One region of the Glaciecola sp. G7-5 genome, then DNA from elsewhere that is predicted to be linked to it. Evidence: predicted binding sites of a transcription regulator. Region 1 holds the regulator's gene; the other holds the start of a gene.
The links. Region 1 encodes sigma-54, which starts transcription at its own class of promoters, with help from an activator protein. Its sites were predicted from a motif close to GTTGGCACGNNNNTNGNNT; they were not measured.

Region 1 (15,034 bases):
GTTTCTGCCAAGTCATCAGTATCCATGTCTTCTAGCGCATCGACAACGCTTGAGGGCATCATTTTACTAATAATACCGTTACGTACGTCCTCAGATAATTCTTCTAATACATCACCATGAAAGTCCGCATCAAGCATTTGCCACAGAATATCACGCGTTTTGGTGGGTGATGATTCAAGCAGTAGGGCTGCATCACCAGCAGGAATGTCATGTAATAGTTTTCGAACACGCACAAATGCACCAGCAGCTAGTGACGCTGAAATCTTTTCTAACCTAGCTTGTGTGTGCGTTGTTTCGATTGTGTCAGACATTGAGTCGGTCTATATAAGAGTGTTAATTTGCGCTACAGCAATATTACTGTGTCTTATAAATGCTTTTGTTGTGTTTGTAAATAAGAATGTTGCAGTGCGCTATGATGTGGCGCAAGTATAGCATTTGTCAGAACATTGTGGGATGAATTGACTGGAAAGATGCTATTTATTCGCCTTCATCAAATTTATTCGCGATGAGGTTTTCAATATTCTGCATAGCGACTTGTGCATCAGCACCGTCGCAAATTAACGTCACTTGTTTGCCTTGGCTGCTTTCTAACATCAATAAGGCAAGTACGCTATTTGCGGGGGCTTGTTGTGAGTCTTGTTCAAGCACTATTTCGCATTCATAGCTATTGGCTAACTGCACTAACTTCGTCGCAGCCCTTGCATGTAAGCCTAGTTTATTAACAATGGTAAGTGTCTTTACTAGCCTCATTTTTTAGCTCCGTTTTCCCTAGTTTACTCGCTGCCGGCTTCGCTATTGATGTTACTTTGTGCGTCAGGCGTTTCTTCAGCGTTTGCCATTTCTAAAGGTTTTGATAAGCCAATTTCACGGTGTTTAACTTGCACATCACCGTGGCTACTTTTAAATGCCTCTGCTAAAGACTGCGCTACGTAAACCGAACGATGTTGGCCTCCTGTGCAGCCAATCGCAATGGTGACATAAGAGCGATTATTGCGCTCTAAGTGGGGTAACCACGTTGTTATTAAATTTTGAATTTGCCAAATTAACTTCATTACCAATGGTTGGCTTGATAAAAACAACTCAACGGGGCCATCAAGTCCACATAATGGTCGTAGGTCAGGATCCCAATGTGGATTAGGTAGAAATCTTACATCAAACACATAATCTGCGTCTTTGGGGATGCCGTATTTAAAACCAAATGACTCAAAGACAATGACTAAATCAGAGCTTTTCTTACCTAAAACGCGCTCGCGAATAAGTTCAGCTAAATCATGTACCGATAGCTTGTCGGTATTTATATGTAAATCCGCTTTTTCTGCGACGGGCACTAAGATTTCGCGCTCTTCGTTGATCGCATCTACCAGTGAGTTACTGCGTTTGAACAAGGGATGTAGGCGCCGCGTTTCACTATAGCGTTTGACGAGTACATCGTCACTTGCATCAAGAAAAATAATGGTAATTTCCCAAAATTCAGGCAGGTAATTAAGTAGTTCGCTAATTTCATTTTCAGTTTCAGGCATATTGCGCACATCAATACTCACGGCAACAAGTTCATGTTGATCCACCAAGGTGTGCGTAAGTGTGGGTAGAAGTGAAACTGGAATATTGTCTACACAGTAGTAGCCAAGATCTTCTAGTGACCGCAAAGCGATTGATTTACCCGAACCTGAGCGACCGCTAATAATCAGAAGTTTCATTTATCACCTTATAAGAGTTACATATGCGTTTGTTTTTATTGCGCTTATGTTCATGAAAAGGTTTAGGCTAACGCGGCGACGATTTCATTTTTGTTTGTGGCTTTACGTATAGCCTTGACGGTGTCCTTATTACTCAGTTTGCGTGCAATACCAGATAATGCTTGAAGGTGTTGATCGGTTTGTTCCTCAGGGACTAATATGGCAAAGAAGATATCTACAGGTTTGCTGTCAATAGCGTCAAACTCAATGGGCTGACTACTAGTGACTATCACCGCAATCATATTGCTTAAGTCTTTAATTTTGCCATGGGGGATAGCAATGCCATGCCCTATACCAGTACTGCCCATTTTTTCGCGGGCCAGTAAACTGCTTAATACTTCCACTTGGTCTAATTCAGGGGATTGTTGGACCGCAATCTCGGAGATGACTTCGAAAATTCGTTTTTTGCTATGACATTCGACCGAACATTGAGTTCGGTCGAGTGAAATGATGTCATTTATTATCATATTCTACTTAGTGACGTTTCTGTTTTTCTTTGTGTTTAATGACCTGACGGTCAAGCTTATCAATGAGGCCGTCGATGGCCGCATACATATCTGTGTGTTCGGCATTCGCAAATACTTCGCCGCCACTTAAGTGAAGCGTCGCTTCTGCTTTTTGAGTGAGCTTTTCGACGTTGAGAATAACATGAACATTGTTAATGTGGTCGAAATGCCTTTCGAGTTTTTCAAATTTGGTATCAACATAATTGCGAAGTGATTCTGTTATGTCGATATGATGACCGGTTAGGTTTATTTGCATAATGCTCGTCCTCTAATGCTTGGCCTCAAACGAGGCTTTTTCGTTGATTCGAAGGGGGAATATGTAACGATTCCCGGTATTTTGCAATTGTTCGTCTAGCTACCTTAATACCCTGGTCCGAAAGCAATTGCGCAATCTTGCTATCGCTTAATGGCTTATGCGCAGGTTCGTCAGCCACGAGCTTCTTAATAAAGGCTCTGATAGCGGTGGAAGAACAATTTTCACCTGACTCCGTTGCTACATGTGACGAAAAGAAATACTTAAGCTCATAAATACCTCTGGGAGTATGCATGTATTTTTGGGTTGTTACACGCGAAATTGTAGATTCGTGCATATCGACCATTTCGGCTACATCATTCAACACCATTGGTTGCATTTTTTCTGGCCCTTGCTCAAAAAATTCGCGTTGTTTGGCAACAATACAATGCGACACTTTAAGTAAGGTTTCATTTCTGCTCTCTAAGCTTTTTATAAACCATTTTGCTTCTTGTAAATGAGACTTAATATATTGAGAATCGTTCGGATTTTTAGTCGTTTTTGACAATTTAGCATAGGTTTCGTTTACCGTCAGCGCAGGTAGAGCTTCGTTATTGAGTTCAACCGTCCACACGCCTTTTTTCTTATAGACATTTACGTCGGGCACAATATATTCTGGTTCTCGTGACGATATTGAGCTGCCAGGACGAGGATTTAAGGTTTTTAATAAACGCATTACTTCCCGAAGTTGGTCTTCTTTGAGGCGAGTCTTGCGCATTAAGGTACGATAATCTTTGCTACTAATTAAATCTGAATGTTCATCAATAATACTGCGAGCTTGCGCCAACCAAGGTGTATCTTCGTTAAATTGTTGAAGTTGTACGAGTAGACACTCTTTTACCGAACGCGCGCCTGAGCCCACCGGATCAAATCGTTGAATGCGTTTCAATACACATTCGACTTCGTCGAGTTCTATGTCTTCATTATCTAAACTCTCGAGAATTTCTTCACTACTAACGGTCAAGTAACCTGATTCATCGATAGAATCAATAATTGCAATTGCGATAGATTTGTCATTATCACTAAAGTGGGTGAGTTCTACTTGCCACATAAGGTGGTCTTGAATAGATTCGGTTGTTTCTCCTTGAAAAACGTAGTCATCATCAGGATTAATACCGGTCATGCGCGTTGGCGCTGAAGTCGACCCTAAATACTCTTCCCAAGAGCTATCTAATGGCAAGTCATCGGGCAGTTCTCTATTCTCAAGCGCATCATGCGAATCCATAGTATCTGGCACTTCAGTGTCGCCGTTGGCCATTGCTGTATCGTTGTTGTTTGTCGCTTCGGCACTCACTGACAACTGTTCTTTATCAGTGCGAGAATCAAGGGTTTGATTGTCATCCGATGACGCACTATTGCTTTCTACATCATGCTCTGCAGTCTCTAATAATGGATTGGATTCAAGGGCTTCTTGAATCTCTTGTTGTAAATCCAGAGTAGAAAGCTGCAACAACTTGATTGCCTGTTGCAATTGAGGAGTCATGGTAAGTTGTTGACTAAACTTGAGCTGCAACGAAGGTTTCATTACTGACCTTCTACTTTATTAATGCGGTGTTTTTGCATAAGGGGCTCTAATTTCTCCAATTGTAGGAAACATCGGTTCCTGTCTATTTTGACATAATGCTGAAGCTATCAACGACTAAGCACTCACTTTTCTACATGATAGCGCTTTAGCGAGTCATTACAAAGAAAATTGTTCACCTAAATAAACATCTCTCACCGTCTGGTTCGAAAGTACTTCTTGTGCACTGCCCGAGGCAATAAGTTCCCCATGGCTAACAATATAGGCTATTTCACAAACATCGAGGGTTTCTTTAACGTTGTGGTCGGTAATGAGTACGCCAATGCCGCGCTCTTTCAACTGATAAATAATCTTCTTTATGTCATTCACCGATATAGGATCGACACCAGCGAATGGTTCATCTAGTAAAATAAATTTAGGATCAGCGGCTAATGCGCGAGCAATTTCAACTCTTCTGCGTTCACCACCCGACAGGCTCATGCCTAGACTATTGCGAATATGATTAATATTAAAATCATCAAGCAGTTCATCTGCAATGCGTTCGCGTTGTTCTTTTGAAATCTCTTTGCGCGTTTGTAAAATTGCCATTAAGTTCTCATACACGCTCAGCTTTCTGAATATAGAAGCTTCTTGTGGCAAGTATCCAATACCCTGACGCGCTCGCTCATGCATCGGCTGAAAACTTAAATTGGTTTGGTCTATAAAGATATCGCCCTTATCTAAGGGAACTAAACCCACAATCATATAAAAGGTAGTGGTTTTGCCTGCGCCGTTTGGTCCTAATAAACCCACTATTTGCCCGGTCGATACTTCAATACTCACATCTCGTACTACTTGACGTGACTTATAGGACTTGGCTAAATGTTTAGCGGATAATGTACTGCTCACGGTTTGTCCTCATCGTCTTTTTTATCTGAAACGAAGGCACCTGGACTCAATACGGTCGTTACTGGGATTTCACTATTGGCATCAGTTGAGGCAATAATTTGTTCTTTGGCCATGTTAAAAGCGATAGAGTCACCATTAACCTTAATATCGTTTTGGTTAATTGCAGCATTGCCTTTTAAAGAAATCGTTTGTATTTCTACTTCATATTTTATTTCATTTGCACTGGCTGTGACCACCGAGCCATCTTCAAGCTTCTGTTTATAACTAGCAGGATTCCCCGTTGCAGTGATGACCTCTTTGCCTTTACCTGCGGTCGCATCTGCAACAACCTTATCGGCTAAGATTTCAAGACTACCTTGGCGTATTATTACATTATCGATGAAAATTGAAGTTTTAGTTTTACCATCGACAGATTGATTTTTGGATTTTGCGGTGACCGGCAATAAAAAATCGGTCGCAATGGTGCTTTGCTCACTTGAGGGCGGTGTTGATTGCGCCGCGATGACTTTACTCCCAAGGTTGACAACCAACAAGCTAGCCAAGATGCTGGCATATAAGCCCTTCCTACGTACAGACTTATTCAGCTTAACTGCGTAATTGCTTTGACCGCCGTTATTAGCTTTGGCATCGCCGCCTTTTGCAAGGCGTAGATTAAAGAACGGGGTTAAATTGGGTCTGTACATGTTGTTTAAACTCGTATTGTTGGGTCGTTAAATTACCAAAGATGCCAATGCTGTTAACCTCATAATTGAGGCCACTAATGGTTACTTTTTGGTCTGAACTTAGGGTTTTGTCTTGTAAGTTGATTTCAATGTACTCGGTGCTTATTTCCTTAATATACTCTTGCGATCGCAAATTCACAATCTTGACGTTTTTTTCAAGTTGAATTCTATTGTTCGTATATAATGTGCCTTCACCAGCAGTCACTTGCCACGGCTGCCCATCATCTAAATAGAGGGTGTAGACAGGATTATGAAATACTGCAAAACCTAAGGCATCGTAATGCTCCATTTTATCGGCAGCCACTTGATGGCTCAGCCTACCTTCTTTATCATACAACTTACTATTTAGGTTAACAGCTTGATAATTTGGAATTAATTCAATATCACGGTCGTTGGCTATTTGTTGTTCTTCATCTTCAAATAACATTGGTAAATAAAGAATGAGTACCGCCGTAAAAATAATAGCGATACTCCATGTTATACGATTCATATACTGGCACCGTGAACTATCTCAAGCTTACCTTTTGCCTGTAAGAATAAGTCACACACCTCTCTTACCGCACCTTTACCACCACCTAAGGTGGTAATGTAATTAGCTTTCATTTTAATAAGTGGATGGGCGTCAAGCGTTGCTACTTTGATACTGCTAAAAGGAAACATTTCCATATCAGGCATATCATCACCAACGCTGGCTATTTGATGACTTTGGTATCCTGTTATACGCATTAATTCAGCTAAGGCTTTGTGTTTGTCTTCACGCCCCTGTAACAAGTGGCGCACGTTGAGCGCTCGCATACGTTGCTCAACAATTGCAGACTTACGACCGGTAATTACGCCCACCATTACACCGCATCTCGCAAGGGCTTTGACGCCGTAGCCGTCTTTCGTATTAAAGGCTTTTAATTCTTCGTTGTTATTACCTAAATAAATTTGGCCATCACTAAAAACGCCGTCTACATCAAAAACGACGAGTTTTATCTTTTTACATTTTTCGAAAAATTCTGATGAAACGGGTTGGTAAAGTGTGTCAATCATCGCTTCATTATTCTCTTCGCTCGACAATGCTTGATTTTGTGTGTCGTTGTGCATATCTACACGACTCCTGCTTTTAGTAACATGTATGTGGTCAGTGCGCCTATCGCTTGTTTCTTTTCATTCAAAACAAACAAGGCGTTTATTTTTTTACTTTGCATTAGATTCAATGCGTCTATGGCTAGGGCGTTTTCGGTAGTGCTTACTCCCCCACGGTCATCACTTCGCAGATTGGGGTTTGATGAATGTCGACACGTTTGTCGAGTGCTCTGCGAAGATCTCCATCACTGAAAATACCTATTACCTGATTGCTGTCGTCTACCACAGCAGTAACCCCAAGACCTTTCGATGAAATGTCCAGTAACGCTTCTTTTACATTGGCAGACGATGGTGTTAAGGGAATATCTTTACCACTTACCATAATGTCAGCGACGGTCAGTAATAAGCGTTTGCCTAAGGCGCCGCCAGGATGAGAAAAGGCGAAATCTTCGGCGGTAAAACCTTTGGCTTCTAGTAATGCTATGGCCAATGCATCGCCTAATACCAATGTTGCCGTAGTGCTCGTGGTGGGTGCTAAGCCCAATGAACAGGCTTCTTTTTTCACGCCCAGTTGCAATACCACATCGGCATATTTGGCAAGGCTACTGTCTTGCTTATTGGTAATTGCAATTATAGGAACTTGAATTCGTTTAATGGACGGTAAAAGGCCTATCAATTCATGCGTTTCGCCAGAGTTTGATATCGCTATTACGACATCATTTGGACTAAGCATGCCAAAATCACCATGATTTGCTTCACCCGGATGCATGAAGAACGAAGGCGTTCCTGTACTAGCAAAGGTGGCGGCCATTTTATTACCAATGTGACCAGACTTACCCATACCTGATACAACGACTTTACCTGTGCATCGCATCAGTAAATCACAAGCTTGAGTAAAACTTTCATCGAGTTGCGATTGCAAGGCCCCAAGTGCTTCTATTTGGTTGTTAAACGTTCTATTTGCGGATTCTAAATAAGTCATATAGTCGAAAATAACCTGAAAATATTGTAAAAATGATGCACCTAAAGTGTACTTATACCAGTGCCAAATCTTGATTGATAAGCACAAGGCCTAGGTCGTAACTAGGCAAATAAAAAGTACTGATAGCCCACAAAAATCCCAAGGAAAATAACCGCTTCTATGCGATTAATTTGTCTTGTTCCTTTTAGATTAAAGCAGAACACAAACAATAGTATAGATAAACCGAGCATGACCAAGGTGTCTCGATTTGCTGCACTGGCGTCAATCGCCCCTGGTGCAATCAGACCCGGCATAGCTAAAACTGCAAGCAAATTAAAAATGTTTGAACCGATGATATTGCCTAATGCAAGATCATCTTCACCTTTCATGACGCCCGCAACACTGGCTGCTAACTCAGGTAAACTAGTCCCTATTGCAATAATTGTTAAGCCAATCACTAAATCACTAATACCAAAGTACTTAGCAATATAGACCGCCGATTCAACCAAGAAATGCGCACTAAGCGGCAGAACAACCAAACCCACGCAGACCCAAAATATTGCGGTACTTGTTGCTACGTTACGCGGGATTTCTGAGTCCGTCTCTTTTATTAAGGGGTCGTTCTTCTCTACTTTAAAAGACAACAGCGCCATACCTGCAATCACTAGCACAAAAAGGGTGATTAAAACGATGCCTTCAATTCTCGATAAATCGCTATCAGCAAGAAAATATACGCCTATCAGCGTAATCACTAACATAACGGGCAATTCACGTTTTAGCGTCGTAGACGAGACTATTAAGGGCTTTATTAGCGCTGTAATGCCAAGCACCAGTGCGATATTTGTAATGTTTGAGCCTATTGCATTACCAACTGCGGTGTCTGTACTGCCTGCAAAAGAGGCCGTTGCGGCCACGACTATCTCTGGTGCAGAAGAGCCCATAGCGACAATGGTCAGACCGATCATCATAGGCGCTACACCTATATTTTTCGCAAGCGCTGAGGCGCCATAGACAAAACGGTCAGCACTCCAACTTAACACTATTAAACCAACAACAAATATCGCTAAATTAACTATCACTACCGAATTCTTCTTTTTGGTGGAAAGGCTTTATTCTATGACAAAGTGTAGCGATTTCGAGATAGAAAATCACACAAAATCAAAAATAAATAGCTTATACGAATAAAATGTACGTTTTGTTACGTATTTCTCACGCCAAAAGGCTTGAAAAGGGCTAAACTATACCAACATAGAGGTGTCTAGTGTAGAGCACTACAAAATGTGTATGAATTTTAGTCTCTTTTCATCCTATATACGCCTTCATACAATGGCGTATAAAAAAGAGAAAACAAGGGCGTAAAAATTTATTCGATAAGTTAAGCGCGTTTAGATGAACTTTTCTTAATGATCATGGCCTTGTTGTAAAGCGTAAACCAAATTACAAATAGCATTGGAGTTTTAAAAATCAACGGATGTCTGAAAATATAGTTTCAATCACTGACATGCAATTTTACCGAGGCGAACGCGAGATATATAAAGATATTTCGTTGTCGGTAAAGCGCGGCGGTATCACCGCTATTATGGGGCCCAGTGGTATTGGTAAAACGACGTTGCTCAAAATTATAGGCGGCCAGCTTAGACCATCAAAAGGTCAGGTTATTTTTCAGGGCGATGACGTTCATGGAGTATCAAGAAACCGTTTATATGAAATGCGTCGAAAAATGAGCATGCTGTTTCAAAGTGGCGCTTTATTCACCAATATGTCGGTGTTTGATAACGTTGCCTTTCCATTGCGTGAGCATACCCAGCTTGATGCATCGATCATCGCCACTATAGTCAAGCTTAAATTAGAAGCGGTAGGTCTGCGCGGTGCAGCAAATTTAATGCCATCTGAACTATCTGGTGGTATGGCAAGGCGCGCTGCTTTAGCAAGAGCCATTGCTTTAGACCCAGAATTAATTATGTACGATGAGCCTTTTGCTGGCCAAGATCCTATTTCGATGGGTGTACTAGTGACGTTAATCAAAGCCTTAAACAAAGCGTTGGACCTAACCTCAATCGTGGTGACACATGATGTAAATGAAGTCTTAGAAATCGCTGATTATGCATATATTCTGGCAAACAAAACGATTATTGGCTCTGGAACCCCTGACGAGATTAAAAATTCAGACTCACCTTTAGTACAGCAGTTTTTGCAAGGCAATGCTGATGGTCCCGTTCCTTTTCATTACCCAGCTGACTCGATTGAAGAAGAACTGCTTGGAGGAAAGGCGTGAGTTTCTTAACTAATTATTTGGCTAATTTGGGTAAGGCAAGTCTAGACCGCTTCAATGCTATCGGGCAAGCGTCATTGATGCTATTTGGTGCATTGTTCGCATTGCCGCAGTTAAAGCATATTCGTCTAACCATTGCCCAGATTTATGTAGTGGGTGTGCAATCTTTGTTGATTGTCATGGTGTCGGGTTTATTCATTGGTATGGTTATGGCTCTCCAAGGCTACACTATACTGGTAAATTATGGGGCTGAAGGTAGTCTGGGTCCTATGGTGGCCTTGTCTATATTGCGAGAGCTTGGGCCTGTTGTGACCGCGCTTCTTTTTGCTGGTAGGGCTGGGTCTGCGTTAACTGCTGAAATAGGCTTAATGAAAGCAACTGAGCAACTGAGTAGTCTGGAAATGATGGCGGTTGACCCTTTACGTCGTATCATCGCGCCGCGTTTTTGGGCGGGTGTGATTAGCCTACCCATGCTAACAATGATTTTTTCTGCCATCGGCATTTTGGGTGGGCACATTGTTGGCGTTGACTGGCTTGGCGTCGACTCTGGGAGTTACTGGTCTATTATGCAAGCCACGGTTGAATGGGACAAAGACGTCATCAACGGCGTCATAAAAAGTTTAGTGTTTGCGCTAGTGGTGGTATGGATTGCTCTGTTTAAGGGTTATTCATGTATCCCTACCTCTGAGGGTATTAGCCAAGCTACTACACAAACCGTTGTGTATTCGTCACTTGCGATACTCGGATTAGATTTTATATTAACAGCATTAATGTTTGGCATTAGTTAGGAATATCGATGACCTCAAGAAAAACAGAAATTTTAGTAGGCTTCTTCGTCGCATTAGCGATTGCTGCGGCTTTGTTGTTAGCGCTTAGAGTAGCCAATCAAGGGATGAGTGGTAACACAGATACTTTTACGCTCACTGCTCGATTTGACAATATAGGTGGATTGAAGGCTCGCTCATCGGTAAAAGTCGGTGGTGTTGTGGTGGGGCGAGTTGAGCGTATCTACTTGCATAAAACGGACTTAATGCCAATTGTTGAGCTTAAAATCTCAACTGAATATGCAAATACATTCCCAGATACCAGCAGTTTGTCGATTTTAACTTCAGGATTATTGGGGGAACAGTTTATAGGCTTATCTCCTGGCTTTATTTTCCCCGAAGACTTAGTTCGCATAGAAGAAGATAAGGTTTGTGAAACTACTACCCAATCTGATTGTCCATATTTAACAGAAGGCGAAGAAATCTTTGATACCAAGTCAGCATTGGTACTTGAAGATCTTATTGGCCAGTTCTTATTTAACCAAGGAAGTGAATAGTTGAAAACTTTCAAAGATACCCAAAAAAGCTTAATTCCGCTGAAAAAGCTAAGTGCGATCGCCGCAATACTTATGCTGTTTAGCGTAGGTAATACAAGCTATGCATTAGCAAATCAAGACGCAACACTAGTAGCGCAGGCCGAGGCTGTAGAAGCAATTAAAGTGGCCCAAGATGACCCTTATGAAATGGTTGAACAAGCGGCATCTAAAACCTTTGACCGTATTAAAAAAGACCAAGCAAAGATAAAGCAAGACCCTGAAAACTTGCGCACCATCATGGAAGAAGAGTTGATGCCCTATATTGACTATCGTTTTTCTGCTTACAAAGTGCTGGGGAAATATGCTCGCCAAGTTCAGAAAAAAGAACTTTTAGAGTTTGTTTCCGTGTTTCGTGAATACCTTATTACTACATATGCGGTAGCGATGGGTTACTACGATAACCAAGAGGTGTTATTTGACCCGGTAAAAGAATATGGTGATCGCACCGACGTTACTGTCCGAGCGGTTATTCGTGACGATGTAAGGCCTGACATTAAAGTCGCTTTTAAGGTGAGAAAAGACGCTCGTAGTGGAGATTGGCAGGCTTACGATATGATTGCTGAAGGCATAAGTTTACTGTCGAGCAAGCAATCTGAGTTTGAAGGTATATTACGTAGAGAAGGGATAGCTAAAGTCATTGAGCAGATGCGCGAGAGTATTAGGCAACCTATTGTCCTTCAAAGCGACGATAAAGATAGTAGCGATAACGCAGAGTCTAGTGAGAAAATTTAAGTGAATCTGAAGCTGAATCTACCCACTTCAAGTGGCTCCGATGCTTGCTTATTAATAAGCGGTGAACTTGATCAGATGACACTTGAACATGATTATTGGCCGCGCTTGGCTTCGAAGGAGCGCGATGCTGTGAGCCAAAGCGGAAAATTGACCGTGGATTTAAGTGATGTTGATCGTTCTGACACAGCGGGCCTAGCTTGGCTAATTAATTTGGTTAAACACGCCAAAGCGGACAAAGTAAAGGTGAGCTTTCAAAGCGTTCCTGATAAACTACTTAACTTGGCTGATTTGAGCGGTGCAAAATCGCTGCTCATTGCTGAATAAATAACAAGTCGTAAATTATATAGGAAGCTTATGACCAACGAAGAAATTGCTAGCATGCTGAAAGCTCGCTTAGAATTGCACGATGTTAAAGTAAAAAGCGAAGGCACGCATTTCCAAATCATTGCAATTGATGACCGATTCGTCGATATGAGTCGTGTGAAAAGGCAGCAATTTGTTTATGCACCTTTATCTGAACTTATTGCTGATGGCACTATTCATGCCGTGTCCATTAAAACCTTTGATACCGCCCAATGGCAGCGCGACAAATTATTTAACTAGGATTGACCTTGGATAAACTACGCATTAAAAAAAGTCCTCCTTTGCATGGCACTGTGACAATATCAGGTGCTAAGAACGCAGCTCTTCCAGTACTTATCTCTAGCTTGTTAGCTAGCTCTGCCTGTACCTTTACTAATGTTCCTAATTTGCGAGACATCAATACAACGGTTTTACTGTTGCGTGATTTTGGTGCGAAAGTCAACCAACTTACCACTAACTCCGTCGAAATCGACGCTAGCGAATTAGATAGTGTAACCGCATCGTATGAATTAGTGCGCACGATGCGTGCGTCTATTTTAGTCCTTGGCCCTCTACTGGCTAAATATGGCCGCGCCAACGTATCGCTGCCAGGCGGATGTGCCATTGGCGCTAGGCCGGTAAATTTACATTTAAATGGCCTCGAGAAAATGGGTGCCAAAGTCGATGTTGAAGAAGGCTATGTCAGAGCATCTGTGAATGGCAGGCTAAAGGGTGCGCGTATCTTTATGGATATGGTGAGCGTAGGGGCAACTGAAAACTTAATGATGGCAGCTGCCCTCGCAGACGGCCAAACGATTTTAGAAAATGCGGCGCGTGAACCTGAAATTGTGGATCTTGCCGATTGCATTAACGCTATGGGTGGAAATGTATCTGGTGCTGGCACCGATAAGATCACTATTGACGGCGTTGAGACGCTGCACGGCTGCACCTATGATATATTGCCAGACCGCATTGAAACGGGAACGTTTTTAGTTGCCGCTGCGGTTTCAAAAGGCGCGATTAAATGCATAAACGCTGCGCCCGCAACGCTCGAAGCGGTGATAAGTAAGTTAGAGCAAGCTGGCGCGATAATCGAAATAGGTGATGATTGGATCAGTTTAGACATGCAAGGCAAGGCACCTAAAGCAGTTAGCCTTAAAACGATGCCGCACCCGGGTTTTCCTACCGATATGCAAGCTCAGTTTGTAACCTTAAATGCAGTGGCTCAAGGCAATGGTGTTATCACTGAAACCATTTTCGAAAATCGCTTTATGCATGTGCCTGAATTACACAGAATGGGTGCCAAAATCGAATTAGAAGGTAATAATGCTGTTACCCAAGGTTCTTCGAAACTGCGTGGGGCACAAGTTATGGCGACTGACTTACGCGCGTCGGCTAGTTTGGTTATTGCCGGACTTGTTGCTGATGGTGAAACCATTGTTGACCGGATATACCATTTAGACCGTGGCTATGAGGCAATCGAAGCTAAGTTAGGTGGTTTAGGCGCGCACATCGAAAGGGTGAGTAACTAATAAAGGTTATTAAAACCGCTTAGCAAGCTTTGGTCCTAGCTGTTTAGGGCCATTTGCGGATTTAACTCTCCTACAGTAACTGTCATCGTGATAAGTTGATCGTTTCTGCTCACGACGATTTCTAACTGAGCGCCAGGGCGAGTGCCTGCAATTAAATCGAGCGTTTTTGAAACATCAGCGACTGCCTCACCATTGACCGACAACAATAAGTCATTCACTTTAAGACCCGCTTCAGCAGCAGGCCCACCAGCGGTAACCTCTTCTACCAAAATTCCGCGATTATCGTAGCCTTTGCCACTAAAGCCAAGTTGTCCACGACTAACGCGACCATTTTCAATAATATCGTCCATGACACGTTTTGCTATGGGGTAGGGAAGCGCAAAATTAACACCACTAACATCTTGCACTCTGCCGCGATTGTCGAGAGTTTTAAAATTAGCGTTTGTAATGCCGACTAAATACCCGTTTGAATCAATCAAGGCCCCGCCAGAATTCCCAGGATTCAAGACTGCGTCGGTTTGCACTCTATCAAAGTAATTAGCTAGTCCGTTGTTTCTTCCGAGTCGGCTAACGATGCCCGAGGTAATTGTTTGACCAAGATCTAACGGGTTGCCAATAGCCATAACAACATCACCAACGCGCAGGTTAGGTTCTTCAACCTGTGGAATCACATGCAAATTTTCTTCAAATATACGAAGTACGGCTAAATCAGTAACCTCATCAAAGCCGATTAGTTGGGCAGGAATGAATCGACCGTCTTGAATACCGACGATGATGCTGTCGGCATTTCTTATAACGTGATAACAGGTAAGTAGGTAGCCATCATCGCGCATGATGACGCCAGAACCTAAATTTGTTCGCTCAATGGGGCTACTTCTAAATAAACGATTAGAGTTTTCTAAACTCACGCTATAAATATTGACAACAGCAGGTGCACTACTCGCGAGAGCGTCATAGTAACTTAGGCGCTGAGGAGGGTTATGCTCGGTGTTTAAAAAGTGGAGATTTAAGCCTTCACCTTGTCTAAATTCGGGGAACAAGAATAGCAGCATAGCAGCAACCACCACACCCAAAATGATGGGTTTTAGTATTGCTAGC
Region 2 (15,034 bases), 590 kb from region 1:
AAAACCTTTTAAGGGCTTTACCATGACGGTTCAAGCCAATGCCTTGGTGATTAGTAAACAAGCATTTTTTAATGCCGACCTTGTAGCAAAAGATCACATGGTCATTCTTGAAAAATTTAATTAGAAGTATTGGGCATGGACAGTCGTGAACTATCTAAAGCATGACAATTAAGAAATTGAAGACGAATAGCTGCGTATCGCCTGACTACTTACTTTTTACTTCGCTGAACAACAAGCACGTTATTCGCTTCAATCGCATTATCTACGTTTGGTACAAGTGAGTTGAGCGTGCTGAAAGGCAGTTCAATATCCGACTGAACAATACCCGTCCAAGTATTACGACCCGCCGCTTTTGATTTATACAACGCATGATCAGCCAACAGGTGAACTTGATCCCAGGTAATCGAATGCGGCGCGTAATGACTAAATGGATAAAGCGCAAAACCGAGTGAACTGGATAGGTGGAATTTATTCGACAAGCCTACGTCAAAAGCATGACTTGCAATCGCTTGGCGTATTTTTTCTGCTATCGTTTTCGCATGTTCAAGGTCATCAACTTCAGCAACGACCATGTACTCATCTCCCCCCAACGAATCACAATGTCGTCCTTAGCGCTTTCATTTTCAAGGATATTGGCAACTTGCACTATCACCTTGTCGCCGGATTCGTGTCCGTAGTTATCATTCACAGGCTTAAATCCGTCCAAATCAAACATCAACGCCATTAAACGTGGGCCAGAATAATAATTCATGCTGTCGTCTAAAATCGCTTGTGCAAATCTATGTCGAATGTTTTCTAAACGCGCTTCAATAACATCTTTTAAATAGCGACGATTATGCAAACCAGTTAATTGGTCGGTAATACTTGCCTGTAACAATTGTTCGTTAGCAGCTTGCAATTCAGAGGTTCGAATACTGACCTCATGCTGCAGGTTTGTTCTATAATTTTCACGCAGGCGCGCTTTGCGTTTTGCCACTAATACGCTATAAAACACCAGACTGAAAAGCAACACGCCATATATGGCATAGGCCCACCACGAACGCCAAGGCGGTGGATTTACGATTAGTTTTATATGCTTACCGCGTTCGTCCCAGATACCGTCGCTGTTGGCTGCTTTGACCATAAAGTTATAAGTGCCTGAAGGTAAGTTTGTGTATGTAGCTCTGCGCGAGTCTCGTACGTCAATCCAGTCTTTATCAAAACCTTCAAGTTTATAAGCATATTCATTGTCAACAGGAGAGGCATAATCTAAGGCGGCAAATTCAAAGCCAATTAAGTAATCTTGATAGAAGATTTCAATGTCGCCATCTGCGTTGATCACTTGCTCAATGTTGTCAAACTTGTTGAGGCGTTGGAATGCGGTAAAGTCTATTTTCGGAGGAACAGGATTAGGCTTGATCGCTTCAGGATTAAAGCGCGTTACGCCATTGTTGCCAGCAAAATATAAGAAACCTTCGTGGTCTTTATAATGTGGGCCTGAATTAAACTCATCGCTTTGAATACCTTGAGTTGCTTTGTAAACGGTAACATTTTTGGTCTTTCGATCTATTTTGACCAAGCCTTTATTTGTACTACACCAAATATTGCCCTGTCCGTCCTCAAGCATGCCGTAAACAACATTGCTAGGCATGCCATTTTCGGTATCGAACTTTTCAAAGGCGATATGCCCACGTTCTTTTTGTTCTGCCGCAAGGAAGTTAAGCCCTCCGCCATGGGTGCCAATCCAGATATTGTTGTCACTGTCTTCTAAAAATGAAACCACGCTATTGCTGCCCAGAGTGTCAGGGTCATTGTCGTTTCTTTTTACACGAAAGGCCGTACCGGTAGAAGGGACAAATATATTCAGCCCCGACGCCCAAGTACCAACCCACAGATTGCCGTCGCGAGTCTCATATAACGCAATTACTTTATCACTGCTGAGTGTACTAATGTCGGTCGGGTCGTGCAAAAACGTAGTGAAGTCGTCAGTTTCGCGGTTATAGCGACTAATTCCACCACCAAAAGTAGCTAACCAAACAACGCCTCTAGTTGTATGCAAAATTGACGTAACGCCAAGAGTTTGTAGGGCTTTGTCGTCATCCTTGTTGGCATCATAATATTGATAAGTGTCTTCTAGCATATTGTATTTAGTTGCGCCGTTATTTCGGTAGCCAAACCAAATCTCTTCATCACTAACATAAGCAAAAGACATAACTCTTGGCTCTTTTAAGCCTGGCGTCGTTGCCGTTTCAACGGGGAGTCTACGTAATACTTCTCCGGTTTTTGGATCAAGCAAATCAACGCCACCGCGGCTACCAACAAAAATCGTTCCTTTTTTGTCACTTCCAATCATAGCAACCTTGTTTGAAGACAAGGACTTAGCATCAGATTCGTTCGCATAGAAATGGTCAAATTGCGTGGTGCGCGTGTTCCACTTGTTAAGGCCATTAAATGCGCCTACCCAAAAAACACCAGAGAAGTCGGCATATAAACTCCAGATCTCATCATCCACTAATTTAGACGAGCCATTTGGGCGGTTTTTTAGGAAAATAAAGTTGTCATCTTGAGGCTTTTTGTAATAAATGCCCCTATTTGTTCCTACCCAAAGCGTGCCTTGCTGGTCAGCCGATATCGCCATGAGTTCTTTACCATCAAACTGACTAACGTGACTGATTGCTTGCGCGATGTTCTCAGCTTTAGGTTTCTTCAAGTCTAAATGAAACAGACCATTACCGTTGGTACCAATCCAAAGTACTTGCGCGTCATCTAAGAACAAAGAACGTATCCCAACTTTTGCATCTGGCTTGTTTATATCAAATTTGCCAGAAACCACGGTCAGCTCTTCGGTTACCGGATCAAACCTCAATAAGCCTTGTTTTGAACTTCCTAGCCAAAGAGCGCCTGTAATGTCTTCAGATATGGCGACGATATCAATCATTGTGTTTTCAGCACTGCCAAAAAGGTTATGGTGTTTGAAGCGTTGTTCACTCGCAATATATTGATTAATACCCTTTCGTGTTGCCACCCAAATAGTGCCTTTGCGATCTTTATGCACAACGCGCACAACGCTGTCATTTATAGAATTGTAGTCTGAGCCCGCGGTAAAGTGAGAAAAGGTATTGGTCTTAACATCCAATACGTTAACGCCGTCTTGAGTGCCTACCCATATATTGCCCAGATCATCTTCTGTAATCGAATATATCCAGCCCGATGAGATAGCCGTTGGGTCGTTGTATTTGGGTTGATAAATCGTAAAGTTGACACCGTCATATTTATTTAGCCCTTCTTGAGTGCCAAACCACATATATCCACGAGAATCTTGATAAATAGAAATAACAGTTTGCTGTGACAAACCAGCATGGGTACTAATTCGCTCAAATCTAATGTTGTCGGCTGAAGAAAACGCACTAAAGGCGCTCATCATTAGCAGTAATGATATGATAATTTTGCGATGTAGAGCTGCCACTATATTCATATTTTCCGAAACTTTATGTTGTGAACCCACTGTTCTATTAAAAGGGTATCGGCAAGGGACTTTATTTCCTTAAACAAAAAGGCTTCCCCATTGGAAGCCTTTTAAGGTAAGTAGAATGATACTTAATGCTTAGTTCCAACCATCCTCTACTACCGGTACTTCAACGTTGGGATCGATAGGGTCAATTTGCAAGTCGGCACTTTGCAAGTTCATATCTAGACCGCTCCAATGCATTCCTTGGACTTCCATATCTTCACCGCCCCAATGCATGCCTTTCACACTCATATCTTGGCCACTCCAATGCATGCCGTTAAGACTCAAATCTTTACCACCCCAATGCATACCTTTAAGGTTGATATCAGCGTCACTCCAATGCATGCCGTTCACACTCATATCGGTGCCGCCCCAATGCATACCATTTACGCGAAGGTCAGAATTGCCCCAGTGCATGCCACTAACGTTCATGTCAGCGTTGCCCCAATGCATGCCTTGACTTAAAATCGTACCGTCAACAAGTTCTAGATAGTAATTACCATCGCTATCTATTTTAGCCGGTCCAATAAAGTGGCTAATACCGAGTAAATCTTCTTTGATATTTAAACTTGTATTTGCACAGTTTGTGGCTGAACTCATCACTGCGTCATAAGCATTGACCAAGCCTGCACCTTGTTCAAACGGACTATAAGTTGACATTTCACCATCATTGGCACGCACCGCTGTAGTCATGATTCTACATTTTACTTCATCTGGCGTGGCATAGGGGTCATTCGAAAGAATCAGAGCTGCAACACCAGAGACAATTGCCGCTGCTTGTGAAGTGCCTGACACTTCAGAATAGTGATCTCCAAAAAGATTTGATTTAAGTAAATTTAGTAGATAGCGTTCGTCTAGCTTAGAAGCAACATCAGCACCGTAGGCAAGCACTTCGGGTTTAACAAAGCCTTCATATGTGGGTCCTTTAGCTGAGAATGTCGCTAGTCTATCGTCTGTCATGTCATAGGCTGTACCGCTATCAGTAGCTGCACCAACGGTAATAATATAAGGCGTATTGCCAGGTACTGTTATACCCATATCTTTACCGTTATTGCCCGCTGAACTTACCACAACAACCCCTGCATCCCATAAACGCATAACGGCTTGATTGATAGGATCGTTCCAGTAGTGACTTTGAACTTTGGCACCTAAAGACATATTCACTACCCGGATTTTATATTTATAGCGATTCTTAAAAATCCAATTTAATGAATCTAACACCTTTGAATAACTAGACTCGCCATTTTGATCAAAGGCTTTCACCGATAGCATGTATACATCGGGTGCGATACCGTTAAAATTACCTTCGTCGTCTTTAAGACTGCTAGAAATTAAACCAGATACATGTGAGCCATGTCCGTTTTGGTCATCGTTATAATAGTATGTTTCGCGCCCTCTGAATGCGTCATATTTAACGGCAACACGCTGTCTGCGTGAGGAATCTCTAAATAGATAACTGCCGATACTTCCCCACAAGTTAGTGCCGCTGTCAACAACTGCAACGGTCACACCCTTGCCCGTAATATTCATATCATGGACGCGGTCTGCACCAGTTTGCTCTGCTATATGGTTGTTAATTGAGAATGTTTTGGTCAGTCGAAGTGCGCTAGTAATTCCGCTTGTAATCACTGTGCGATCATCTTGAATACGCACGCTGCCCACTTCGCGTATTTTATCGGCTTGGCTGGGTGTTAATAGTGCACTTACCGCATTGATAATAGGAAATTCACGACTTACATTGCCTCCTACGCCATCAACCAACTGATTCAATTGTTCTGGCGTAGCGCCTTGTAATATATACGACTTCACAGTTGAGCCAGGTATTTCTTTACCTTGGCTTAACAAGTTCGCTGAATCACCTGAATAATTGTTAACAGCAATTGCGGCAATTGCCGAGACTATTACAATAAAAACTGAACTACTTATCATTCTCATTTTATTACCTTTAAATACTAACCATAACTTCCTAACTGTCTCATAGCATTTAATATGCCAACTATAATAACAATTATAAGCCATTGAAATAACACACTTATTATCATTTTTAGGCAAAAGAAACTTAAATTTTGGACTTAAAAAATGAACTTCAAAAAACGAATGACTTAATTATTGAATATAATAATGAAGGGTTGTGTTCAATTTTTTAGCCACTTTTTATCTTGAAGTTGTACTAAAACGTGACCACAAGCCTCTTGTATTTCCATTAGATATTGCAAGACAAAAAAAAGACTTTCAATAACGAAAGCCTTTTTTGAGTTTGTGTTTACTTTGCCTTTTGTTTATTGCCAACCGTCTTCGACAATAGGAACTTCTACATTAAGATCTATTGGCTCAACGTCTAAATCCGCACTTTGAAGATTCATTTCTTCACCACCCCAATGCATTCCTTGAACGCTCATTTCCTCACCACCCCAGTGCATTCCTTTAAGGCTCATGTCTTCACCACCCCAATGCATACCATTGAGACTTACATCGCGACCACCCCAATGCATTCCTTTAATGTGCATATCTTTACCACCCCAATGCATACCATCAAGTGCTAAATCCGCTCCGCCCCAATGCATACCATTAACACGAATGTCTGCGCTGCCCCAATGCATGGCGTTAAGGTTCAAATCCGCGCCGCCCCAATGCATACCCTGGCTTAAAATAGTGCCATCAAGCAGTTCTAAGTAATAGTTACCTTGGTCATCTATTTTAGCGGGACCAACAAAGTGATTTGTACCGAGTAAATCTTGTTTAATATCAAGGCTAGTGTTGGCGCAGTTGCTTGTCGTACTAAGCGCAGCGTCGTAAGCGTTTACTAAACCAGCACCTTGTTCAAAAGGACTGTAAGTCGATATTTCACTATCGCTCGCTCGCACGGCTGCTGACATGATTCTACATTTCACTTCGTCTGGCGTGGCATAAGGGTCATTCGATATAACTAGTGCCGCTATCCCAGATACAATCGCTGCCGCTTGTGAGGTACCTGACACTTTTGCATAGTCAGCGCCCATCAGGCTAGCTTTAAGTTTTCGGAGCAAATATGCACCATCTAATTTAGATCGGATGTTAGCACCATAAGCTACTACATCTGGTTTCACGAAACCTTCATACGTTGGCCCTTTAGCAGAAAACGAAGCCAGTCTGTCATCGGTCATATCGTATGGTGTATCATTGTCTGTAATCGCACCAACGGTGATAATATAAGGAGTATTCCCTGGTACGGTAATGCCCATGTCTTTGCCACTATTCCCTGCAGAACTCACGACAACAACACCCGCATCCCACAAACGCATAACAGCTTGATTAATTGGGTCATTCCAATAATATCCTTGTGCTTGTGCGCCTAATGACATATTGACTACACGAATTTTATATTTGTAACGATTTTCGAATATCCAGTTTAATGAATCTAAAACTTTTGAATAGCTGGACTCACCGTTAGCATCAAAGGCTTTTACAGAAAGCAAATAGGCGTCGGGTGCTATACCATTATACTTACCGCTTTGGGCATCTATCAAACTGCTACCAATAATACCTTGAATATGCGTGCCATGACCGTTTTGGTCATCGTTGAAAAAATATGTCTCTCTTCCTCTAAACGCATCATATTTCACGGTCACTCTTTGTCTATCCGCCCTATTTCTGAACAAATAACGACCTAAAGTTCCCCATGTGTTATTACCGCTATCAATAACAGCGACGGTGACACCTTCACCAGTTATATTCATATCATGGAGTTTATCAGCACCTGTTTGTTCAGCGATATAATTGTTTATCGAAAAAGATTGGTCGCTAAAATATGAAACAAGGCTACTGGTAATCACAGTACGGTCGTCTTGAATTCGAACACCATTTACTTCACGAATCTTATCCGCTTGGCTGGGAGTTAACAAAGCGCTAACCGCATTAATTATTGGAAATTCGCGGCTTACATTACCGCCTACGCCGTTAACAAGCTGGTTTAATTTCTCTGCAGTGGCACCTTGTAAAATGTACGATTTTACCGATTTTGTTGCAGACTTAGTATCAGCCTGGGCTAGGCTGTTGCCGCCACCTGAATAATTATTAATAGCGATAGCAGCAATTGCCGACACTATTATTACAAATACTGAACTACCTACTAATCTCATTTTACTACCTCAAATATGCAAAATATCTTTTCAAGAACGTTAAAGCACTTACCGTGCCAAGTTTTTATTCTCCGTAGGCCATTGTATTTATGGATTATTTTATTACCTTGCATTCATATTTTAAGAGTCACTAAATTTTTGAATAAAGTTAAGAGATGCTTTGTTCATATTTTTAGTCAATTAAAAATATGAACGATATTGTGAACAAAGGTACCAACTAAGTACATTAGCACTTGCTGAAACGGGGTCGTAGGCATAAGCCGTTCGTACAGGAAGTATTCAGGGATTTAACAAATCAGCCGATACCCTAAGCGTTGGTTTATTAAGGGTAACTTGTGCAAAAAAGACTGCTAATTCTATTTACTATTTTGGGGCTTACCGCAGCATATTCTCTGCTCAGCCTAATGCAAACAGAGGAAGTTGACGACTATGGTGATTTCAACACAATCGCCATACAGAAGCCCAGCCCGTCTCCTACTTCTAAACAGCTAAGCAGTCAGCCGGCGCCAGCACCACAACGTGCTTTAGAAACGCCCAAGCAACAAGTAAACACCGTCACAACGAAACCAAACGCTGTCAGTGCACCTGACGATATAAATTCATTAATTGCTTTAGTAGGTATTAGCGAAGTGGTCGATGAACCTGAGTATCAAGCTGCGGCAAGATTAGTGTTAATTAAGTATAAAGAACAACTACTAGAACGACGTGAAAATGAGTTCATTGCTAATAGCGGGATTGAAATCCTGAAAATACACGATGATAGTATCAATGTGAAATTTGAAAATAAGGAGTATATTGTCCCGCTAACACCACCGAACTTACTTGCCAGAGGACACGAAGAAGAAGAAGCCTCATATGCAGAGCTTCTAGCAATGACGCCGCAAGACATTAGTACCCGTCCACGGATTATTGAACATATATTCGAGCTAACAGCAACGCCTTATATCGCCGACGGAAAGCTAGTTTCGCCTGGCTTAAATCCAGCTTTGTTTGAACAAGCAGGTTTTAAAGGCGACGATGTATTAAAAACGATTAATGGTAAACGTGTTACGGTTGCCAGTGAGTTCGAAGAAATCAAAGAAGAATTGAAGACAGCAAGCATGCTTAAATTCACTGTAATGCGCCGCGGCCGACTAATTACGCTTTACTTAGATATCCCTTCAGAAACCTTAGAATTAAGAGCCGATTAGTTAAAAAAAGGCGCTAACCGTAAGGAAAGCGCCTTTAATATCAGACTAAAAAAGCTTACGCTTTTTCTAATACGTCAACTAACATCCAAGTCTTAGACTTTGACAAAGGACGACATTCAGTAACAGATACTAAATCGCCTTCGTTACAAACGTTAGCTTCATCGTGTGCATGTAACTTAGTAGAACGTTTGATAAACTTTCCGTATATAGGATGCTTAACAAATCTTTCTACTCTAACAGTAATGGTTTTATCCATTTTGTTACTCACCACACGACCTTGGACTGTACGAATTTTTTGTTCAGACATCTTATTCTCCAGCTTTCTGAGTCAATATGGTTTTAACACGTGCGATGCTACGACGTACTGTTTTGATTTGGGCAGTTTGTTCCAACTGACCGGTAGAGTTCTGCATACGTAAATTAAACTGCTCGCGAAGCAAGTTGTTCAATTCAGTGTTTAGTTCTTCTACACTTTTTTCTCTCAGTTCTGTCGCGTTCATTACATCACCGTCCGAGTTACAAAGGTTGTTTTAAATGGGAGTTTAGCAGCAGCTAAAGCAAAAGCCTCGCGCGCTAATTCCTCTGGCACACCTTCCATCTCGTATAAAACACGTCCTGGCTGAATTTGGCAAACCCAATATTCTACGTTACCTTTACCTTTACCTTGACGCACTTCTAGAGGCTTCTCAGTAATTGGCTTATCAGGGAACACACGGATCCAAATTTTACCTTGACGTTTTACATGACGAGTCATGGCACGACGTGCGGCTTCGATTTGACGAGCGGTCATACGACCACGGCCAACAGATTTAAGGCCATAGGTTCCGAAACTTACTTTACCACCGGCAATAGCAAGTCCGCGGTTACGACCTTTATGCATTTTACGAAATTTCGTACGCTTTGGTTGTAACATGATTAACCCTCTCGCTTAGGATTACGGCCTTTCTTCTTAGGTGCAGATGGAGCTGGTTGCTCTTGTGTCAGTGGTAAACCACCTAACACTTCACCTTTGAAGATCCAAACCTTAACACCAATGATTCCATAGGTAGTTAATGCTTCAGATGTAGCGTAATCGATGTCTGCACGGAATGTATGCAAAGGTACACGACCTTCACGATACCATTCAGCACGTGCGATTTCAGCGCCACCTAAACGACCACTAACTTGAACCTTGATACCTAAAGCACCTAAGCGCATTGCGTTTTGAACTGCGCGCTTCATAGCACGACGGAACATTACACGACGCTCTAATTGGCTAGAGATTGAATCTCCAACTAACTGTGCATCTAATTCAGGTTTACGAACTTCGGCAATGTTCACTTGTGCTGGAACACCAGCAAGCTTAGTGATGTGATTACGTAGTTTTTCTACGTCTTCACCTTTTTTACCGATAACAACACCAGGGCGAGCAGTGTGTACAGTGACACGTATACTTTTTGCTGGTCGTTCGATCACGATTTTAGAAAGTGATGCATTCTTCAGTTCTTTAGTTAAGTACTGACGAACTTGGTGATCACCGTATAAATTGTCGGCATACTCTGCTGTATTAGCGTACCAGGTTGATGTCCATGGTTTGCTGATACCCAGGCGTATACCGGTAGGATGAACTTTCTGTCCCATTATCTACTCCTAGTTATCCGCTACAATCACGGTTATGTGACTGCTACGCTTAAAAATACGATCAGCACGGCCTTTAGCACGTGGCTTAATACGCTTCATAGTTGGTCCTTCATCAACGAATACTTTTGCTACCGACAATTCGTCGATATCAGCGCCTTCGTTGTTTTCGGCATTGGCAATCGCTGATTCAAGAACTTTCTTGATTAGCGCTGCACTTTTCTTTGGGCTGTAAGTAAGCACTTCAAGCGCTTTCTCGACGTGTAACCCGCGGATTTGATCTGCTACCAAGCGTGCCTTTTGAGCCGACGTACGAGCATGACGATGTTTAGCTAATGCTTCCATTTCTTACTCCTCTTATCGTTTGGCTTTCTTATCTGCGACATGGCCGCGATAAGTACGCGTTGGAGCAAATTCGCCCAACTTATGACCGACCATTTCGTCACTGACAAATACAGGAACGTGCTGGCGACCGTTATGGACTGCAATGGTTAACCCAATCATATCTGGGCTAATCATGGAACGACGAGACCAAGTCTTAATTGGTTTCTTGTTACCGTTTTCCACTGCAGCTTCTACCTTCTTCAGCAAGTGTAGGTCTATAAAAGGACCCTTCTTGAGAGAACGTGGCATGGTGAATCCTCGCTTTTACTTGTTACGACGACGTACGATAAGTTTATCGGTACGCTTATTACTTCGAGTCTTCTTACCTTTAGTAGGAACACCCCAAGGGCTTACTGGATGACGACCACCAGATGTACGACCTTCACCACCACCGTGTGGGTGATCAACTGGGTTCATGGCAACACCACGAACAGTTGGGCGAACACCGCGCCAGCGAGTTGCGCCAGCTTTACCTAGTGAACGAAGCATATGCTCAGAGTTACCTACTTCACCGATAGTTGCACGGCAGTCAGATAATACTCTGCGCACTTCACCAGAACGTAAACGAAGAGTCACATAAGTGCCTTCACGTGCTAGGATTTGTGCGTATGCACCAGCAGAACGTGCAATTTGTGCACCTTTGCCTGGCTTCATTTCGATCGCATGTACTGTTGTACCAACCGGCATGTTACGCATAGGCATAGCATTACCAGGTTTAATAGGAGCATCAGCACCAGATTGGATTGCATCGCCAGACTTGGCACCTTTAGGCGCAAGCATGTAACGACGCTCGCCGTCTGCATAAAGCACTAGTGCAATATTCGCAGAACGGTTTGGATCATATTCTAAACGTTCAATTTTGGCTGGAATGCCGTCTTTATTACGTTTAAAGTCAATTACACGGTAGTGTTGCTTATGTCCACCACCAATGTGACGTACTGTAATACGACCGTTATTATTACGTCCACCGGACTTGCTGTTCTTTTCTAATAAAGGTGCGTAAGGCGCTCCTTTATGTAGATCAGGGTTGGTTACCTGAACAACATGACGACGACCAGCGGAGGTAGGTTTAGCTTTTAATAATGGCATGTCAAATCCCCTTATTCAGCGCCACCGACGAAGTCGATGTCTTGACCTTCTTTAAGCACAACATATGCTTTTTTCCAGTCGCTGCGTTTACCGAACGACTGACCGTGACGCTTAACTTTTCCTTTCACATTCACGGTACGTACGCCTTGAACTTCTACTTCGAAAAGTTTTTCAACAGCAGCTTTAATTTCAGCTTTGTTGGCGTCTTTTAGTACTTTGAATACAAAAGAATTGTTAGTCTCAGATACCATAGTCGACTTTTCTGAAACATGAGGTGCTAAAAGCACTTTAAATAAACGTTGTTCGTTCATGCTAAGGCCTCCTCAAGTTGCTTAACTGCGTCGGCTGTCATCAACACTTTTTCAAAAGCGATTAGACTAACAGGGTCGATGCCTTGAACATCACGAGCGTCTACTTTGTAAAGGTTGCGTGAAGCTAAGAACAAGTTCTCATCTAATTCACCGGTTACAATTAAAACGTCTTTCAGTTCTAGTTCGTTAAGTTTTGCTAATAGTTCTTTAGTTTTTGGTGTATCTACACCGAATTTTTCAACTACTACCAAACGGTCTTGACGTACCAATTCAGATAGAATGCTTTTCAGCGCTCCACGGTACATCTTTTTATTTACTTTTTGATCAAAGTCACGAGGTTTTGCAGCGAATGCACGACCACCACCAACCCAAATTGGGCTGCGGATAGTACCAGCACGAGCGCGGCCTGTTCCTTTTTGACGCCATGGCTTCTTACCGCCACCACGTACTTCTGATCTTGTTTTTTGTGCTTTAGTACCTTGACGAGCTCCAGCACCAAATGCAACAACCACTTGATGTACTAGCGCTTCGTTAAACTCACGACCAAAAGTGGCGTCTGATACTTCAAGAGCGCTTTTAGCGTCTTTCAATGTTAATTCCATCAGTTCACTCCCAGTTACGCTTTGCCAGCTGGCAATACGATGACATCGCCGCCAGTAGCGCCAGGTACGGCACCTTTAATTAATAAAAGGTTATTTTCAGCATCTACGCGAACAAGCTCTAAAGACTGTGTGGTGATACGCTTGTTACCAAGCTGACCGGCCATTTTCTTGCCTTTAAATACTTTACCAGGTGATTGGTTTTGACCAATCGAACCAGGTGCTCTGTGAGATAGTGAGTTACCGTGAGTCATGCGCTGTGAACTAAAGTTCCAACGTTTGATTACACCGGCAAAACCTTTACCTTTTGATGTGCCTGCGACATCGACTTTTTTAGTGTCGTTAAAAATGGCTACAGTTAATTCACTGCCCACTTCAATATCAGCACCCTCGTCATCTGCAAGACGAAATTCCCATAGTCCACGTCCAGCTTCCACGCCAGCTTTAGCAAAATGACCTGCTGCAGCTTTATTTACGCGATTCGCTTTCTTTGTACCAGCGGTAACTTGTAATGCACGATAACCGTCTGTGTCTGCAGTACGTAACTGAGTCACACGGTTAGGGGTCGCTTCGATAACAGTCACAGGGATAGAAACGCCATCTTCAGTGAAGATGCGTGTCATACCTACTTTACGACCGATAAGTCCAATCGACATTGTTATTACCCTCTTAATATCTAGCTGCGGCGCTACTAGCCCAGACTGATCTGAACATCAACGCCCGCAGCTAAGTCCAATCTCATCAAAGCATCAACTGTTTTATCAGTTGGTTCAATGATATCTACTAAACGTTTATGTGTGCGGATTTCGTATTGATCACGCGCGTCTTTATTTACGTGCGGCGACGTTAATACAGTGTAACGTTCTTTGCGTGTAGGTAATGGAATTGGACCACTAACCTGCGCGCCAGTACGCTTTGCTGTTTCAACGATTTCCGCAGTAGATTGATCAATCAATTTATGATCAAACGCTTTCAAACGAATACGAATTCTTTGATTTGGCATCGATTAAGCTCCAACCGAAAGAACAATAAAATTCACCTTTTCGTACCCTTCCTTCTCTGTAAAGAGAACCGGGAGAAAAGATGTGCGTAAACCAATAACCTCTTATTGAGGTCCTGTTTATAGGTAGTGTGTAAAAATGAACTTACCGGTAAGTACCTAAAGTAGCGACAAGCGCTGATTGACCTAGATATATACCCACTACACGTTGTTAAAGCCAAGCAAAAATCTTGCTTGTTCAGTAACAGTGGGCGCGAATTATACAGAGAAATGGACTTTTGGCAAGCTTGATTGCGAAATAATCAATTATTATTTGTTCTTTAGCTTAATTATCACTTAGCCCATGCGCGTCATTATGAAAGCTTTATATATGAGTCATAACAGCCCGAAGCCGCGCTGGTCTAGTTTATGTCGTTATTTATACCAATGTTATGAAAACTAATAATTTTGTATAAGAGCAACAAACCTTTCTTTATTTCAGTACTTTATATTGGTAACTCAACTAACTAAACCGTGAGCGCTAAAGTAGTAGAAGTAGCCACTACAATAACGATGAGAAACATACCATGAAGCCAAGGTCAACACCGCAACAAGCTGAATCTAAAGTCGTACATTTGTATCAACACGCGTACATTCCTATTTTAGCGCATTTTTTGTTTGCCGGTTTTTTGATTTACCTAACTTGGGACTCGGTTGAATCGGGTTTAGTAGTGCAGTGGCAATCTTTTTTAGTGTCAACATTGCTTATCACTGTGCTTAGCTTTTCGATGTTTACTCGCAAAAGAAGCGCTGATGAAGTCGACTACCTTAAATGGGAAAACTATTTAGCGGGCGCTGTCTTTCTTAATTGTGTGGTCTTCTCATGTGCTTATGTATTTCTATTATTTACTGGCGCTTCTGAAATTTTCCCGCTAATTAGCACCGCGATAGCAATGCACTTGTCACTCGTACTAGTACCCAATATTGCTTCTAAAAAAATTATGGCATTGGCGACCCTTGCCTTGGCTACGCCATCCATTGTTAGTCTGTTTATTGTCAGCCCTGAGATTGCGAAAACCTTATCAGTGGGTTTATTAGTGTATACAGGTCTTATGCTTGCCGTAAGCTGCAAGATAAATATTACACTAAAAGCAAGTTTTCATACGGCGGGGAAATACGTCGACTCCCTAGAGTTAATTAGCAAATATGAAGCTAGGCTAGAAAGTTCGACGATGGAAGATCCAAATACACAGGTTTTAA

Region 2: a site for sigma-54 is predicted at 7,648-7,666, ahead of AC0L6H_RS07780 (S8 family peptidase). Genes of this name have one in related genera too.

The regions. Positions count from the first base shown of each region.
Region 1 is NZ_CM147892.1:2,372,776-2,387,809, forward strand. Features, by position in the region: gene mgtE (magnesium transporter) at 1-311, opposite strand, end outside; gene AC0L6H_RS10415 (HPr family phosphocarrier protein) at 478-750, opposite strand; gene rapZ (RNase adapter RapZ) at 774-1,697, opposite strand; gene ptsN (PTS IIA-like nitrogen regulatory protein PtsN) at 1,760-2,203, opposite strand; gene hpf (ribosome hibernation promoting factor) at 2,211-2,498, opposite strand; gene AC0L6H_RS10435 (RNA polymerase factor sigma-54) at 2,524-4,059, opposite strand; gene lptB (LPS export ABC transporter ATP-binding protein) at 4,216-4,944, opposite strand; gene lptA (lipopolysaccharide transport periplasmic protein LptA) at 4,941-5,627, opposite strand; gene lptC (LPS export ABC transporter periplasmic protein LptC) at 5,596-6,156, opposite strand; gene kdsC (3-deoxy-manno-octulosonate-8-phosphatase KdsC) at 6,153-6,701, opposite strand; partial or broken gene AC0L6H_RS10460 (KpsF/GutQ family sugar-phosphate isomerase) at 6,758-7,719, opposite strand; gene AC0L6H_RS10465 (calcium/sodium antiporter) at 7,821-8,777, opposite strand; gene AC0L6H_RS10470 (ATP-binding cassette domain-containing protein) at 9,170-9,973, shown strand; gene mlaE (lipid asymmetry maintenance ABC transporter permease subunit MlaE) at 9,991-10,758, shown strand; gene mlaD (outer membrane lipid asymmetry maintenance protein MlaD) at 10,767-11,291, shown strand; gene AC0L6H_RS10485 (MlaC/ttg2D family ABC transporter substrate-binding protein) at 11,364-12,062, shown strand; gene AC0L6H_RS10490 (STAS domain-containing protein) at 12,063-12,386, shown strand; gene AC0L6H_RS10495 (BolA family protein) at 12,417-12,665, shown strand; gene murA (UDP-N-acetylglucosamine 1-carboxyvinyltransferase) at 12,674-13,936, shown strand; gene AC0L6H_RS10505 (trypsin-like peptidase domain-containing protein) at 13,972-15,034, opposite strand, start outside.
Region 2 is NZ_CM147892.1:1,781,407-1,796,440, reverse strand. Features, by position in the region: partial or broken gene AC0L6H_RS07790 (ligand-binding sensor domain-containing protein) at 210-3,400, opposite strand; gene AC0L6H_RS07785 (S8 family peptidase) at 3,584-5,422, opposite strand; gene AC0L6H_RS07780 (S8 family peptidase) at 5,767-7,605, opposite strand; gene AC0L6H_RS07775 (hypothetical protein) at 7,941-8,795, shown strand; gene rpsQ (30S ribosomal protein S17) at 8,851-9,102, opposite strand; gene rpmC (50S ribosomal protein L29) at 9,104-9,295, opposite strand; gene rplP (50S ribosomal protein L16) at 9,295-9,708, opposite strand; gene rpsC (30S ribosomal protein S3) at 9,711-10,415, opposite strand; gene rplV (50S ribosomal protein L22) at 10,425-10,757, opposite strand; gene rpsS (30S ribosomal protein S19) at 10,770-11,045, opposite strand; gene rplB (50S ribosomal protein L2) at 11,061-11,885, opposite strand; gene rplW (50S ribosomal protein L23) at 11,897-12,196, opposite strand; gene rplD (50S ribosomal protein L4) at 12,193-12,798, opposite strand; gene rplC (50S ribosomal protein L3) at 12,813-13,451, opposite strand; gene rpsJ (30S ribosomal protein S10) at 13,487-13,798, opposite strand; gene AC0L6H_RS07715 (diguanylate cyclase domain-containing protein) at 14,362-15,034, shown strand, end outside.